DNA from 2 places in the Caldanaerobacter sp. genome. Region 2 is predicted to be linked to the other one. Evidence: riboswitches for the same ligand, from Rfam matches in the RefSeq annotation. Region 2 holds a riboswitch; the other holds the start of a gene.

Region 1 (7,762 bases), on a different contig from region 2:
TTGAATATTATTCTGGTGCGCCTGGCAGGAATCGAACCTGCGACCTCTCGGTCCGGAGCCGAACGCTCTATCCACTGAGCTACAGGCGCACGCTTTCCAAATTAAAGTTTACTATGAAAAAGTGAAACTGTCAAACAGATTTGATATTATTTATACATGATGGTAAAATAGTATTTGAAAACTAAATAAAGAGGAGGGAGAAGATGCAGGCAATTACACTTGAGGCTATAAAAAGGGAAACAGGTAAAAGTGCTGCTCGCCGATTGAAAAATCAAGGGTATGTTCCTGCTATTATGTACGGGAAGGACATGACAGAGAATATTCCTCTGGCTGTTGAGTATACTAAACTACAGAAACTTTTACAGAAATATGGGAGAAATGTATTGCTCAATGTGGTAGTGAACGGGACTACACACACGGCTCTTATAAAAGAAATTCAAGAAGATACTTTGAAAGGTAAAATAATACATGTAGATTTTCAGAGGGTGTCTATGTACGAGGAGATTGAGGCTACTGTGCCTTTGAAATTTGAGGGAATTGGCCTCATTGAAAGCAAGGGCGGGATTGTACAGCATCAGCTCTGGGAGTTGACAGTAGAGAGCTTGCCGGACAAAATACCTCAGGAAATTGTAGTGGATTTGAGCCACTTGGAGATAGGAGATACGCTTTTTGTAAAAGATATTCCTGTTCCTGAGGGTGTAAAGGTGCTAGATGATCCAGAAGAGGTTGTAGTATCCATACTTGTTCCAAAAGAAACTATTGAAGAAGAGGAAGGCGAGACACAAACAGAGGCTTAAAAAGAGAGGGGAACCCCTCTCTTTTTAGTAATTTACTATTTTTCTTTTTGTACCTGATAACCTTTCGGGTATAACGTCTTTTTTTATTAAGTCTTCATAAGTCTCTCTTTCTACTATTACATCAGCCTGTCCGTTAGAAACTAATACTGCTGCAGGTCTTGGCAGCCTGTTATAATTGCTAGCCATGGAATAGTTGTAGGCTCCTGTTGAAAGGACTGCTAGTATGTCTCCTTCTTCGATTTCGGGAAGAAGAATGTCCCATATGAGCATGTCGCCAGATTCACACAATTTTCCAGCGATAGATACTTTCTCTACCCTTGGAAGCATTGCTTTGTTTGCTACGATAGCTTCGTATTTTGCTCCGTATAAAGCAGTACGTATATTATCAGACATTCCTCCATCCACTGCCACATATTTTCTTACGCCTGGTATTTCCTTTATTGCTCCAACGGTATAAAGAGTTGTCCCGGCATTGCCAATTATGGATCTGCCTGGTTCTACGATTATTTTAGGCATTTTTACATTCAATGAAACGGAGTATTCTTTCACAGCTTGCATCATTTCGCGGGCTATTTTTTCAATGGGTTGAGGATCGTCTTCTTCTGTGTAGGCTATTCCAAATCCCCCACCCAAATCTAGTTCTTCTACTTCCCAGCCAAGAAACTCCTTGATGAGTTTTATAAAATTCATCATTATTTCTACTTCGGCTTTATAAGAAGAAGAATCAAAAATTTGGGAGCCTATATGCGAATGGACCCCTACTAAATTCACGTTTCTTAAAGAAAGAGCATATTCAATAGCCCTCATTGCATCCCCGTTAAAAAGAGGAAATCCAAATTTTGAATCTATTTGCCCGGTTTTTACATACTGATGAGTATGAGCTTCTATTCCAGGGGATACTCTTATATAGATATTAGGAACTCTGTTCATTTTGCCTGCAAGGTCATTTAGAAGATTAAGTTCGTGCCAGTTATCTACTATTATCCTTCCTATATTGTTTTCTAAAGCCATTTGAAGTTCTTCTTTGGACTTATTGTTGCCGTGAAAATAGATTTTCTCTGGAGGAAATCCTGCTTTTAGTGCTGTATAAAGTTCTCCACCTGATACTACATCAAGGCCCAAATTTTCTTCTTCAATTATCTTACATATAGCCATTGTCATGAAAGCTTTGCTGGCGTAGATCACTTCGTTTCCTGGATAATCTCTTTTAAAGCTATTGTAAAAAGCTCTGCAATTTTGCCTTAAGAGTTCCTCGTCTATTACGTAAAGCGGAGTTCCAAACTTTTTAGCTAAGGCAACCGTGTCACATCCGCCTATTTCGAGATGTCCTTTTGAATTTATCCTCATTGTTCCTTGTAGCATATTCTCAACCTCATTTACTTTAATAATTTAAATTATAAAATTACAAGACAAAATAAAATACAGCCAAGTATTACCTTAGCTGTCTATTTGAGTCACAGACATAGGCAATACCTCCTTCCCCCGTAGCGAGATAGCTCTCCACTGAAGACCTGGGGAGCCTTCAGTGACAGTCCTATGCCTGTTCGGCATAGGCCCAGCTGCGTAAACCTTAAGGAAGTTTACGCGCTTCGGCGGGCACCCCTTTCACATACCTTCATCGGCCCTTAACACCTCTGGCATGCTACTCTTGATGACCCGCGCCTCTACCTCACCTTCAAAGAAGATGAGGTATTTTTATTCGATTTTTTAAATATCATATCATTTATGAAAATTGCTGTCAAGATATTTTCAAAAAAAGGGCAAAATAAATTTAAAGAGGTGAGAAAATTGTACTGGATAGCTACCTTTGTGATTTCATGGATTATTTTTTGGGCTATAGTGGATTTAAGACATATTAAGTATACCGTGTGGGGAGGAGTGATAGCGGTTATTTTTCAGCTTACAGTAGATGAAATAGCTACTTCATTGAATTTGTACTCATTTTCTGACCCCGTTGTGACGATTTTGAAGTCAAGTTTCTTCTTTACTTTTGGGGCGCCTTTTTGCATAGGCGTACTATATGCACAAACTTATCCAAAAAGAAAAATTTTGCAGCTTGTCAATCTTTTCATGCTGACCTTTATGTTTTTTATAATGGAGTATTCTCTTCACAGGGTAGGAGCTTTAAAGTATACAAATTGGAATTACATTTATAGTCTTGTCGTGGACTTAGGAGCTCTTCTCGCTATTGGCCAACTTATAAACCTATTGCAGTTATCTCCCTGGATGAGGAGGAAAGAAAATGAGAGATAAAATGTTCTGGGTTTTGATGGCAGTAGATGGAGTTTTGGTTTACCTTTGGTTCAAGTTTTTAGATAAATTTCAAAAATATTGATTTTTATGTATGTATATTGTACAAAAATTTAACTAAATTATCATGCCTACTGCCTATAGAAAACAGAGGAAAACAGTATTATAATAAAACCAAACGTTTTCGAATAGGGGGAAAAGGAATGGCTGAGGTAGTGCTCAAACATGTATATAAGGTCTATCCAGGCGGTGTAACCGCGGTTAAAGATTTTAATTTAGAGATTGCTGACAAAGAATTTATAGTTCTGGTAGGTCCTTCTGGATGCGGAAAGACTACTACTTTGAGGATGATAGCAGGTCTTGAAGAAATCACAAGCGGAGAACTTTATATTGACGGGAAATTAGTGAATGACGTGCCGCCCAAGGACAGAGATATTGCTATGGTTTTCCAGAACTATGCTCTTTATCCTCATATGACAGTGTATGATAACATGGCTTTTGGGTTAAAGCTTAGAAAAGTTCCAAGAGCAGAAATCGATAGAAAAGTAAAAGAAGCAGCCAGGATATTAGGACTTGAAGAGCTTCTCAATAGAAAGCCAAAAGCATTGTCTGGCGGTCAAAGACAGAGAGTAGCTTTAGGTCGCGCAATAGTCAGAAATCCAAAAGTGTTTTTGATGGATGAGCCGCTTTCAAACTTAGATGCAAAGTTGAGAGTACAAATGAGGACAGAGCTCAAGAAATTACATGAGAGGTTACAGACCACTTTTATTTATGTAACTCACGACCAAACAGAAGCTATGACGATGGGTACAAGAATAGTTGTTATGAAAGATGGAGTTATACAACAGGTAGATGAGCCACAGGTTATTTATGACTATCCCAACAATCTGTTTGTTGCTGGGTTTATTGGAAGTCCTCAAATGAATTTTATAGATGCAAGGTTAGAAAACAGAGAGGGGAAAGTTTATGCTACTTTTAAGGGATATAGTATACTGATTCCTGAAGGAATCCTTAAAAGATTGAAGGATACAAGCTATATAGGAAAAGAAATAGTACTTGGAATCAGACCTGAAGATTTACACGACGAAGAGGTGTTTTTAGAAGCTTATCCGGAAGCTGTTGTAGAGGCAAAAGTCGATGTTACAGAGCTTATGGGTTCAGAGACTTACTTGTACCTCGATGTAAATGGAGTTCCTTTGACGGCAAGAGTTGATCCAAGGACCAGAGCAAAATCCGGCGATGTAATCAAGATTGGCTTTGATGTAAACAAACTTCACATGTTTGATAAAGAAACCGAAATGACAATATTGAATAGAACAGTGAAAGAATCGCCGATTGTTATTGAGGATAAAAAAGCAAGTTCATGAAGGTAAAAGAGGCTTATAAGGCCTCTTTATTTTTTTGACATAATACCACATAAATTTACTTTTGCCTCTTATTTCTTATAGAAAATAGTGTATAATTGTTGTATACTAAGAAATAGGAACGGGTGAGTGAAATGATAGACAAAGAATTAATCGAAAAAATTGGGAAAGATTTTGAAGGGTATTTTGGAGGCCCCCTTTACATACTTGATGCGGAAGGCAATTTAATATATGGAGAAGAAGATTTTTTTGAAAAAAAAGAAGGATTTTTAGACCTACTGGTAGAATATATTGAAGAAAGAAATATATATAACGTAGGAGAATTTACATGTTATAACATTTTTCATAACAATATACTATTTTTTGTAATCCTTTTAAGAGGTAAAGAGGAAGAAGCAAAGAGGACCTTATTAGCCTTAAGCCTTCTTTTTAAATATATGATTAAAGATGCTTCTCAAGAGGATTATCTAATTAATCTTCTTGAAAATAAGTTACCTCCCACTTTAATTTCCTATTATGCTGAGAAGTACAGAATAAATCGGAACGCAAAATACCATTTGGTAATTGTTGAAACGGAAAATGAAATAGAAGATGCTATCAAGATAGTGCTAAATATCTTTGAGAAAAAAGAAGCTAAGATATTAAAAATCAGTGAAGATAGGTTTGTGGTGATTTTTCCTCATAAGGGATTGGAAGACTTACCACAGCGAATGAGAACTATAAAAGACATGATTGAGTCAGAAGGCTATCTTAAAAACGTGAAAGTAGCTGCTTCTTTATCTTCCTTTTCTTTTGATAATCTCCATTTGGCTTATAAAGAAGCGGAAAAAGCCCTGTTTTTTGGTAAAAAGCTTGAAAGGGAAAGAGGTATTTATCTTTATCAAGATTATATTTACTCGGAGTTCTTATGGGGGATAGAAAAGGAGAAAGTAGAAGAATTTTTAAAGAATTCTCACATAGGAGAAGAGCTTTTAAAAGATGAAGAATTAATGCAGACTTTGAACGCTTTTTTTAGAAATAACTTGAATTTAAGTGAGACTGCAAGGGACCTTTATATACATAGAAATACACTTGTGTATCGCCTGGACAAGGTTTTAAAGATTTCCGGGCTTGATGCCCGAAAATTTGACGAAGCTTTGATTCTTAAATTGGCGATTACTTTAGCGAGACTATATGATATCACGAGGTGAAATGAGTTGATAAAGTTTATAAACGTTTCTAAAAAATATGAGAAAGGAGTTATCGCCCTTTCAAATATCAATTTCGAAATTGAAAGCGGAGAATTTGTCTTTATAGTTGGACCAAGTGGTGCAGGGAAATCTACTTTGATAAAGCTTTTATTAAAAGAAGAAGAACCTACTTCTGGAACGATTATTGTTAATAAAAAAGATATAACTAAAATGAGGAGAAAAGAGATTCCCTATTTGAGAAGAAGTATGGGTGTTGTTTTTCAAGACTTTAGGCTTTTGCCAAATAAGACCGTCTTTGAAAATGTAGCTTTTGCGATGGAAGTAGTAGGTGCTCATCCGAAGGAAATAAGGAGAAAAGTGCCGATGGTCCTTTCATTGGTAGGTCTAAGCGATAAGGCAGACCAGTATCCTCAACAGCTTTCTGGCGGAGAGCAACAAAGGGTTGCACTGGCAAGAGCTATTGTTAACGACCCTTCTATTTTGATAGCAGATGAACCCACAGGCAATTTAGATCCAGATACTTCTTGGGAGATTGTGAAACTCATGGCAGAGATAAATAAAAGAGGAACGACCGTGGTGATGGCTACTCACGCCAAGGATATAGTCGATGCCATGAAGAAAAGGGTTATAGCTTTAGAAAAAGGAAACATAGTAAGGGATGAAGCAAGGGGTGTGTACGGTTATGCTCTTTAGAAATATCAGGTACTTTATAAGAGAGGGCTTTAGCAATTTAGCAAGAAATAGATTGATGACAATAGCTTCTATCACCTCCGTGATGGCGGCTCTTGTGATACTTGGTATGTTTCTGCTGATAATATTAAATGTAAATCACATGGCATATCAGGTTGAATCTCAGTTGGAGCTTAAGGCTTTTCTAAAAGATGGACTGACGGAGGAAGAGATAAATAAGATAGGTGAAGAAATAAAAAGCATAGATGGTGTTTCTTCTGTGGTCTTCGAATCAAAAGAACAAGCCTTGGAAAAGTTTAAAAAACAGTTAGGAGAAAAAAGTTATCTCTTAGAAGGTCTTGAAAAAGACAATCCACTTCCCCAATCTTATATAATAAAGGTTAAAGATGCTAATCTTATAAAAAATGTTGCCGATGATATAAAAGGGATAAAGGGCATTGAACAGGTGAGTTATGGACAAGACGTAGTAGAAAAACTTCTCGCCATAATAAGAGTGGTAAGGATTGCAGGGCTTGCTATAATAAGTATTCTCTTTGTTATCTCCATTGTTATCATTTCAAATACTATTAAATTAGGAGTTTTTGCACGAAGAAGAGAAATAAACATAATGAAGTATATAGGTGCTACAGATTGGTTTATAAGATGGCCTTTTTTAATAGAAGGTGTGGTACTGGGTTTGCTGGGAGCATTGCTTTCTGTAGCAGTTTTAGCTTTGATGTACGGGTATACTTTGGATTATGTAAGCAATCGGTTAGTAGTCTTTGATTTACTTCCTTTATCTGCGATTATTAAGGACATGGCTCTTTATTTTGCAGTTATAGGAGCTTTAATAGGCGCTGTTGGAAGCGGCCTTTCTATAAAAAGGTTCTTAAATGTATAAAATTTACAAGGGGGAAGTGACATTGCAGAAGTACAGATTGAAGTGGATAGTGTTTGCTGCTGTTTTTCTTTTTACTGCTCTTTTAAGCTCCTATCCTAAAGCTGACCAGCTGCAGGACGCTAAAAACAAGCTAAATCAAATTCAAAAAACTCTGGTGGAGACAAAAAAGAAAAAACAGGAGATAATCAATCAAAAAAATGACATCGAAACTCAATTAAAAGAGCTGGATAAGAAGTTAAACATTACTTCACAGCAACTGGCCGATGCTCAGAAAAAGTTACAGGAAATAACGGCCAAACTGGAAAAGACAAGGAACGATCTTGAAGAAGCCAAAAAGAAAGAAAAAGAGCAGTATGACACTATGAAAGAACGAATAAAAGCCATGTACATAAGCGGTGAATGGGGATACCTCGATGTACTTTTAAACGCCACAAGCTTTGCGGATTTTATCACAAGACTTGATATTGTTAAATGTATAGTGGACTTCGATGCTAACCTTTTTGATACTTACAAGAAACAGAGGGAACTGATAGCAGAAAAAGAAAAACAGCTGGCAGCCATGCAAAAAGAAGCTCAAAGCTATAAGAATCA
Region 2 (7,762 bases):
TTTAACCCATGCTCACATAGATCACAGCGGAAGGATTCCTGTACTTTACAAAAGAGGTTACAGAAAGAGGATTTACGCAACTCACGCTACAGTTGACCTGTGCAGGTACATGCTGCCGGATAGCGGGCACATCCAGGAAATGGAAAGTGAGTGGAAGAACAGAAAGAGGAAAAGGGCTGGAAAGCCTTTGAGGGATCCACTTTATACGGCTGAAGAGGCAGAAGAATCTATAAGCATATTTTATGGTGTTGACTACGGGGAAGTGATAGAGCCTGCACCTCATATAAAAGTGAGATTTAATGATGCTGGGCACATGCTTGGCTCATCTATAATTGAGGTGTGGGTAAATGAAAAGGGAAAAGAGACTAAAATAGTGTTTTCAGGAGATCTAGGGAATAAAAAGGTGCCTCTTTTGAGAGATGTGACTTTAATAAATGAGGCTGATTATGTTCTCTGTGAGTCTACATACGGCAATAGGATTCATGAGGAGGTCTCTGATAGGGCGAAAAGGTTGATGGAGATTATAACACGCACTGTTAAAAGAGGGGGAAATGTGATTATTCCTTCTTTTGCAGTGGGGAGGACACAAGAGATATTATATGAGCTTCACAAGGAGAGAGATTTGTACAAAGATGAGATAGAATTTTTGAACAACATCCCTGTGTATGTAGACAGTCCTCTTGCCACCTCAATAACAGATGTTTTTGCAAAGCATCCAGAGTGCTTGGATGATGAGGCAAGGGAATATATCAAAAGAGGAGAATTACCGCTTGATTTTCCTAATCTTCATTTTACACACAGTGTTGAGGAATCTAAGGCTTTGAATGAAGTTAAAACGCCAATGATAATTATTTCGGCCAGCGGCATGTGTGAGGCGGGCAGGATAAAACACCATCTGAAGCACAATCTTTGGAGACCAGAATGTACAATCCTTTTTGTCGGATATCAAGCAAAAGGAACTTTGGGAAGAAAACTTTTAGATGGAGAAAAAGATGTAAAGATATTTGGAGAGGAAATAAATGTTAAAGCAGAAATCCAGTATATTGAGAGTTTTTCAGGTCATGCTGATCAAAAAGGTTTGCTTGAATGGATTTCGGGTTTTGAAAAAAAGCCCAAAAAGATATTTATAGTACATGGTGAGGATGATGCACAGGAAGAGCTGGCTGATAAAATAGAAGCACAATTCGGTATAGAAACCATGATTCCCTCGAGGTATGACGTTTATGATTTTGACAAGGAAGAGCTGATAAAGGGGGAAGTTGAAGATAAAGAAAAGTTTAAACTGGAACTTAATAATAAGCTGGAAGAACTTAGGCTAAGAAGTGAAAAGGCTTTTAACAAACTGGAGGAAATTTTAGAAAAGAAAGAGAATAAAGATTTAGCCGATATAATGTTAAAGGTAAACGATATAAATGAAAGCCTTATGAAGCTTTATAGAGAACTTTTGGATTGAAACTGCCTGAGTTATTGCTCTTGCTTTTAAAATATGATATAATATAATTACGCATTGATAAGCTTTACATCAAAAGAGATATATTTTAATAGCGCATAAATAGAGGAGCAGCCAGGCATGTATTCAGTGGGGTGTTAAGGAGAAGAACCTCCGATACTCGCTGAGGAAGGTTTGGCTGCCGAAAGGGTGAGTTAGTTCTTTAACTCATCCTTGGTGGTAAACACAAAGTTTACCACTGTCATGGGACCTCCCATGAAGCGCTATTTATGCAGTGAAAATATTTTCATTGCATAAATAGCGCTTTTTTATCCCTAATCTTTTCACAGGGGGAGTGAAGATGACCTTGAGGTTAAAAGTATTACCTCAAGAATTTTATCAGAAAGCCTTAGAGGTATTGCTTGAAAACATTGACTGGGGTGTGCAGATTACAGATAAAGAGGGTTACACTATTTACTACAACAAGGCTTCTTCTCAAATTGATGGAATTCCCATAGATGAAGCGATTGGAAAGCACGTTTTAGCTATGTTTCCATCTCTTTCTAATAGAGAAAGTACAATTTTAAAAGTTTTAAGGACAGGGGAACCTGTTGTCGGACATGAGCAGGAAATTACAAATTGCTATGGACAAAAAGTCAGCCTTTTTACTATTACTCTCCCCATTGTAATCGATGGAGAAATATGTGGGGCTATTGATATTTCTAAAAACCTTTCCGAAATAAAAAATCTTATGACAAAAGTGATTGATTTGCGAGAAGAAGTGCGAAATAACAGAAAGAAAAGTGCTGTAAAAGAAAACGAGGAAGCTTATTATACTTTTGATGATATTATTGGAGAATCCAGAGCAATTACAGAACTGAAGTGCAAGGCTCAAAAAATTGCAAAAAGCAATTCGCCAGTGTTTGTGTATGGTGAGACAGGTACGGGCAAAGAGCTTTTAGTACAGGCAATTCATAATGCTAGTCCAAGGAAGAATGGACCTTTTATTGCTCAAAATTGTGCAGCCCTCCCCGAAAATCTGATGGAGTCAATACTTTTTGGAACAGTAAAGGGAAGCTTTACTGGTGCAGAAAATCGCCCTGGTTTGGTAGAGCTGGCTGACGGAGGGACATTATTTTTGGATGAGATTACTTCTTTAAGTCTTGACCTTCAGGCAAAGCTTTTACGCTTTTTGCAGGAAGGGTATATAAGGAGAATAGGAGATAGTAAGGTTCGGAAAGTAGATGTGAGAGTTATTGCTGCTTCTAACATTTCTCCTTATGAAGCTTTGGAGAAGAAAATTTTAAGACCTGACCTTTTTTATCGATTAAGTACAATTGTTTTGTATGTGCCACCTCTTAGGGAGAGAAAAAGTGATATTCCTCTTTTGGTTAAGCACTTTATCAGGGAATTTAATTGGCAATTGGGGAAGGATATAAAAGGGATAAGCGAAGAGGTGGAAAGAGCGCTTTTAAGTTTGTCCTGGCCGGGAAATGTGCGGGAATTAAAGGGAGTTATAGAGTATGCGGCTAATTTTTGCGAAGGTGAAATAATTCAGTTGCATGACCTTCCTGACCACATTTTAAGAAATGCCTTTATAGAGGGAGAAAAAGAGATAGCAGTAGATACTATCGGGATAGAAGGGGATCTCAGAAGCTTTTTAGCAAAAGTCGAATATGAGCTTATTACTAAAACTTTAAAAAAGACAAATGGTAATATAAGTAGAGCAGCAGAAATTTTAGGTATTCCGAGACAGACTTTACAGTACAAAATAAAAATGTTAAAAATAAATATTTAATTTTGTGTCTAATGCTTAATTTTCAGCATAAGATGGGTTTTTATCAGAACGAGCTGTGAATCTTTTATAGGAAAAGGCCGAAAAATGGCCTTTTTTCTTTTTACTCAATGCTTGGTATGGATTTTGCATAAAAGTTTGAGAAGAGGTTTTCAAGGAATTTGAGAAGGGAGGGGATACATGTTGAAAGCCACAATAAGAGTCAGGATGAGCCTTCATGATGCTCACTATGGAGGAAATTTAGTAGATGGAGCGAGAATTTTACAGCTTTTTGGGGATGTGGCGACAGAGCTTTTGATAAGGCACGATGGAGATGAGGGGCTTTTTAGAGCTTATGACAGTGTAGAATTTTTGGCGCCAGTGTATGCGGGGGATTTTATAGAAGCCACAGGAGAAATAGTGGAGGTTGGAAATACGTCGAGAAAGATGGTCTTTGAGGCGAAAAAGGTGATAGCAGCAAGGCCTGATATCAGTGATTCTGCGGCAGAAGTGCTGGAAGAACCTATTGTAGTGTGCAGGGCGAGTGGCACCTGTGTTGTGCCAAAAGAAAAGCAGAGGTACAAAAAAGAAGGGTAGGTGAGTGAAGGGTGGAGAAATTGATAATTACTGCGGCTATATGCGGAGCTGAGGTCACAAAGAAGCATAATCCTAATGTACCTTATACTGTTGAGGAGATGGTGAGAGAGGCTTTATCTGCATATAACGCAGGAGCTAGCATAATTCACTTGCACGTAAGGTATGATGATGGTACCCCTACACAGGACAAAGAAAGGTTCAGAGAAGTGATTGAAGCGATTAAAGCAAAATGCCCTGATGTCATAATCCAGCCTTCAACTGGTGGAGCTGTTGGTATGACTCCAGAAGAAAGGCTACAGCCGGTTTACTTAAAGCCAGAGATGGCATCACTAGACTGTGGCACAATGAATTTTGGCGGAGATGAAATATTTGTAAATACAGAAAACATGATAATAGAATTTGCCACCAAGATGAATGAACTGGGAGTGAAGCCGGAACTTGAAGTATTTGACAAAGGAATGATAGATACAGCGATAAGGCTTCACAAAAAAGGGTATATAAAGGCTCCGATGCACTTCAATTTTGTGATGGGAGTAAATGGCGGAATTTCAGCTGAGATGAGGGATTTTGTATTTCTTAAAGAAAGCATTCCTCCAGGAAGCACGTTTACTGCTACAGGAATAGGACGCCATGAATTCCCTGTAGCTACTATGGCTATACTTGCAGGAGGGCATGTGAGAGTTGGCTTTGAGGATAACGTATACCTCGAAAAAGGGGTTCTGGCAAAGTCCAATGGTGAACTTGTAGAAAAAGTAGTGAGAATTGCTAGAGAGTTAGGTAGAGAAATTGCAACCCCTGATGAGGCCAGAAAAATATTAGGGTTAGAGGTGAAGCCATGAGGAAGGTTGTTACTTTTGAAGAATTGAAACCTTTATTTAAAGATGGAATGACCTTGATGATCGGTGGGTTTCTTGCAAATGGCACACCTGAGAAATTAATTGACCTTCTCATAGAATTAAACGTTAAAGACCTTACTATAATTGCCAATGATACCAGTTTTCCAGACAGGGGTATAGGGCGTTTGGTTGTGGCCGGCCTTGTGAAGAAAGTTATAACTTCTCATATAGGTACTAACCCTGTTACAGGAAAATTGATGAATGAAGGAAAAATTGAAGTAGAGCTCGTTCCACAGGGGACACTTGCAGAAAGGATAAGAGCTTATGGAGCAGGTTTGGGAGGTATCTTGACTCCTACAGGAGTCGGCACAATGGTGGAAGAAGGGAAACAAAAAATAACTGTGAATGGAAAAGAGTATCTCCTTGAACTTCCACTGGGAGCAGATATAGCGCTTATTAGAGGAAGTATTGTAGATGAGTTTGGAAATATCTATTACAAAGGGACAACGAGAAATTTCAATCCTATAATGGCTCTTGCAGCCAAAACTGTTATAGTTGAGGCAGAAAAAATAGTCAAAGTAGGAGAAATAAAGCCAGAAGATGTCATGACACCAGGAGTATTGGTAGATTACATTGTAAAAGGAGGGGAAGGAGATGATAACTGATCAGGAATTGGCGAAAACAATAATAGCAAAAAGAATTGCAAAAGAGCTCAAAGATGGACAGCTGGTGAATTTAGGAATTGGGCTTCCTACTTTGGTTGCCAATTACATTCCCGAGGGAGTACATGTAATATTCCAGTCGGAGAATGGAATTACAGGTATGGGACCTATGCCAGAGCCCGGAAAAGAGGATGTAAATATAATCAATGCCGGCGGGCAGTATGTGACAGTTCTGCCTGGCGCAGCGTTTTTTGACAGTGCATTTTCCTTTGCACTCATAAGAGGAGGACATGTGGACGTTACCGTGCTCGGGGCATTAGAGGTAGATGAAGAGGGAAATTTAGCTAATTGGATAATACCTGGAAAGTTAGTTCCTGGCATGGGTGGGGCAATGGACCTTGCCACAGGAGCCAAAAGAGTAATCGTGGCGATGCAGCATACTGCTAAAGGGCAGCCAAAGATTTTGAAAAAGTGCCGCCTTCCTCTCACGGCTAAAGGCAAAGTGAGTCTTATAGTTACAGAGCTTGCAGTGATAGAGGTGACAAAAGAAGGACTGCTTCTCAAAGAAATTCACAGGGATACATCTATTGAAGAGGTCAAGTCTTTGACAGAGGCAAATTTAATTATTCCAGATGATGTAAAATATATGGACGTGTAAAGTTCGAAGGAGGAGGATATGCTTATGATGGGATGCAAATACGGTTCTCATAGAGTGATTGAGCCAAAAGGGGTTTTGCCTCAAGCCGCTTATAAAATTTCTAATGATATGAGTGTGCTTTATGATAATGAGATATTGATTGATGTTATAGCTTTGAACATAGATTCTGCAAGTTTTACCCAGTTAAAAGAGGAAGCAGGGGGAGATCCTGAGAAGATAAAGAAGAAGATCCTCGAGATAGTAAATGAGAGAGGGAAAATGCAAAACCCTGTCACAGGTTCTGGGGGAATGCTGATAGGCAGAGTAGAAAAAATAGGAGAAGCTCTGGTCGGGAAAAGGGACCTCAAAGTAGGAGATAAGATTGCGACGCTCGTTTCATTAACTCTTACACCTCTTAGAATAGATGAGATTTTGGATATAAAGATGGATATAGAAAGAGTTGAAATAAAGGGAAAGGCAATACTTTTTGAGAGCGGGATTTATGCGAAGCTTCCTGAGGATATGGAAGAGACCCTGGCACTGGCTGCTTTAGACGTTGCTGGAGCTCCTGCTCAGACTGCTAAATTGGTAAAGCCCGGTCAGAGCGTCATGGTGCTGGGAGCAAACGGGAAATCCGGTATGCTGTGCTGCTATGAAGCTAAAAAGAGAGTAGGTCCTACTGGAAAGGTTATAGGTGTGGTGAGAAGAGAAGAGGCCAAGAAGATGGTAGAAGAACTGGATATATGCCACGAGGTAGTTATAGCGGATGCTCAAAAGCCTTTGGAAGTTCTGGATAAAGTTCTAAATGCCAACGGAGGAAAAGAAGTAGATATCGCTATAAACTGTGTAAATACACCTAACACAGAAATGTCGACGATTTTACCTGTGAGAGATGAAGGAATTGCCTACTTCTTCTCCATGGCAACAAGTTTTACAAAAGCAGCCTTAGGAGCAGAAGGGGTTGGGAAAGATATAACAATGATCATAGGAAACGGATATACAAAAGACCATGCAGAAATTACACTGCAAGAGCTCAGAGAAAATGAAAAATTGAGAAAAGTTTTTGAAGAAATGTATGCTAAATGAGGACAGCTGTAATAAATTTAAGGGGGAGATGTATAAAATGAGAGTTAACAGAAGACATGAACTTTTTGGACATGTACCAGACAGTGACTGGTACAACTGGAAGTGGCAGATTGCAAATAGAATAGAGACAGTGGAAGAGTTGAAAAAGTACCTTCCCTTGTCGGAAGAAGAGGAAGAAGCTATTTCTAAGGCATTGACAAAGCTCAGAATGGCAATTACGCCTTATTACCTCTCTTTGATAGATCCCAATGACCCTAATGACCCGATAAGAAAAAGAGCAGTGCCCACGATCCATGAGCTTTATCAGGCACCGGAGGATTTAGTGGACCCGCTTTATGAGGATGTAGATTCACCTGTACCTGGACTTACCCACAGGTATCCTGACAGGGTATTGATGCTTGTTACAGACCAATGCTCCATGTACTGCAGACACTGCACAAGGAGAAGATTTGCTGGAGAAACTGATGCTCCCATGCCGATGGATAAAATAGAAAAGCAGATTGAGTATATAAGGAATACCCCACAGATAAGAGATGTGCTGATCTCGGGTGGAGATCCTTTAACTTTATCTGATTCAAGGCTTGAAGAAATTATAAAGAGGTTAAGAGAAATTCCTCATGTGGAGATAATAAGAATTGGTTCATCAGTGCCTGTGGTACTCCCCATGAGGGTGACTCCAGAGCTTGTGAATATGCTTAAGAAATATCACCCAATATGGCTAAACACCCACTTCAATCATCC

The links. Region 2 has a riboswitch for lysine ahead of ACPLVE_RS04625 (sigma-54 interaction domain-containing protein). Riboswitches for the same ligand answer to the same signal wherever they lie in the genome.
Region 1: it holds a riboswitch for lysine, as region 2 does, so the genes downstream of both, lysA (diaminopimelate decarboxylase) here and ACPLVE_RS04625 (sigma-54 interaction domain-containing protein) in region 2, are expected to answer to the same signal.

The regions. Positions count from the first base shown of each region.
Region 1 covers NZ_JBNATX010000018.1:29,744-37,505, reverse strand. The annotation lists tRNA gene ACPLVE_RS06755 (tRNA-Arg) at 14-89, opposite strand; gene ACPLVE_RS06750 (50S ribosomal protein L25/general stress protein Ctc) at 204-797, shown strand; gene lysA (diaminopimelate decarboxylase) at 822-2,159, opposite strand; lysine riboswitch at 2,283-2,472, opposite strand; gene ACPLVE_RS06740 (CBO0543 family protein) at 2,586-3,050, shown strand; gene ACPLVE_RS06735 (ABC transporter ATP-binding protein) at 3,251-4,414, shown strand; gene ACPLVE_RS06730 (PucR family transcriptional regulator) at 4,546-5,601, shown strand; gene ftsE (cell division ATP-binding protein FtsE) at 5,608-6,294, shown strand; gene ftsX (permease-like cell division protein FtsX) at 6,284-7,171, shown strand; gene ACPLVE_RS06715 (murein hydrolase activator EnvC family protein) at 7,194-7,762, shown strand, end outside.
Region 2 covers NZ_JBNATX010000009.1:23,138-30,899, reverse strand. The annotation lists gene ACPLVE_RS04630 (MBL fold metallo-hydrolase RNA specificity domain-containing protein) at 1-1,453, shown strand, start outside; lysine riboswitch at 1,546-1,724, shown strand; gene ACPLVE_RS04625 (sigma-54 interaction domain-containing protein) at 1,791-3,227, shown strand; gene ACPLVE_RS04620 (hotdog domain-containing protein) at 3,408-3,800, shown strand; gene ACPLVE_RS04615 (3-keto-5-aminohexanoate cleavage protein) at 3,812-4,639, shown strand; gene ACPLVE_RS04610 (CoA transferase subunit A) at 4,636-5,301, shown strand; gene ACPLVE_RS04605 (CoA transferase subunit B) at 5,291-5,956, shown strand; gene ACPLVE_RS04600 (L-erythro-3,5-diaminohexanoate dehydrogenase) at 5,981-7,021, shown strand; gene ablA (lysine 2,3-aminomutase) at 7,059-7,762, shown strand, end outside.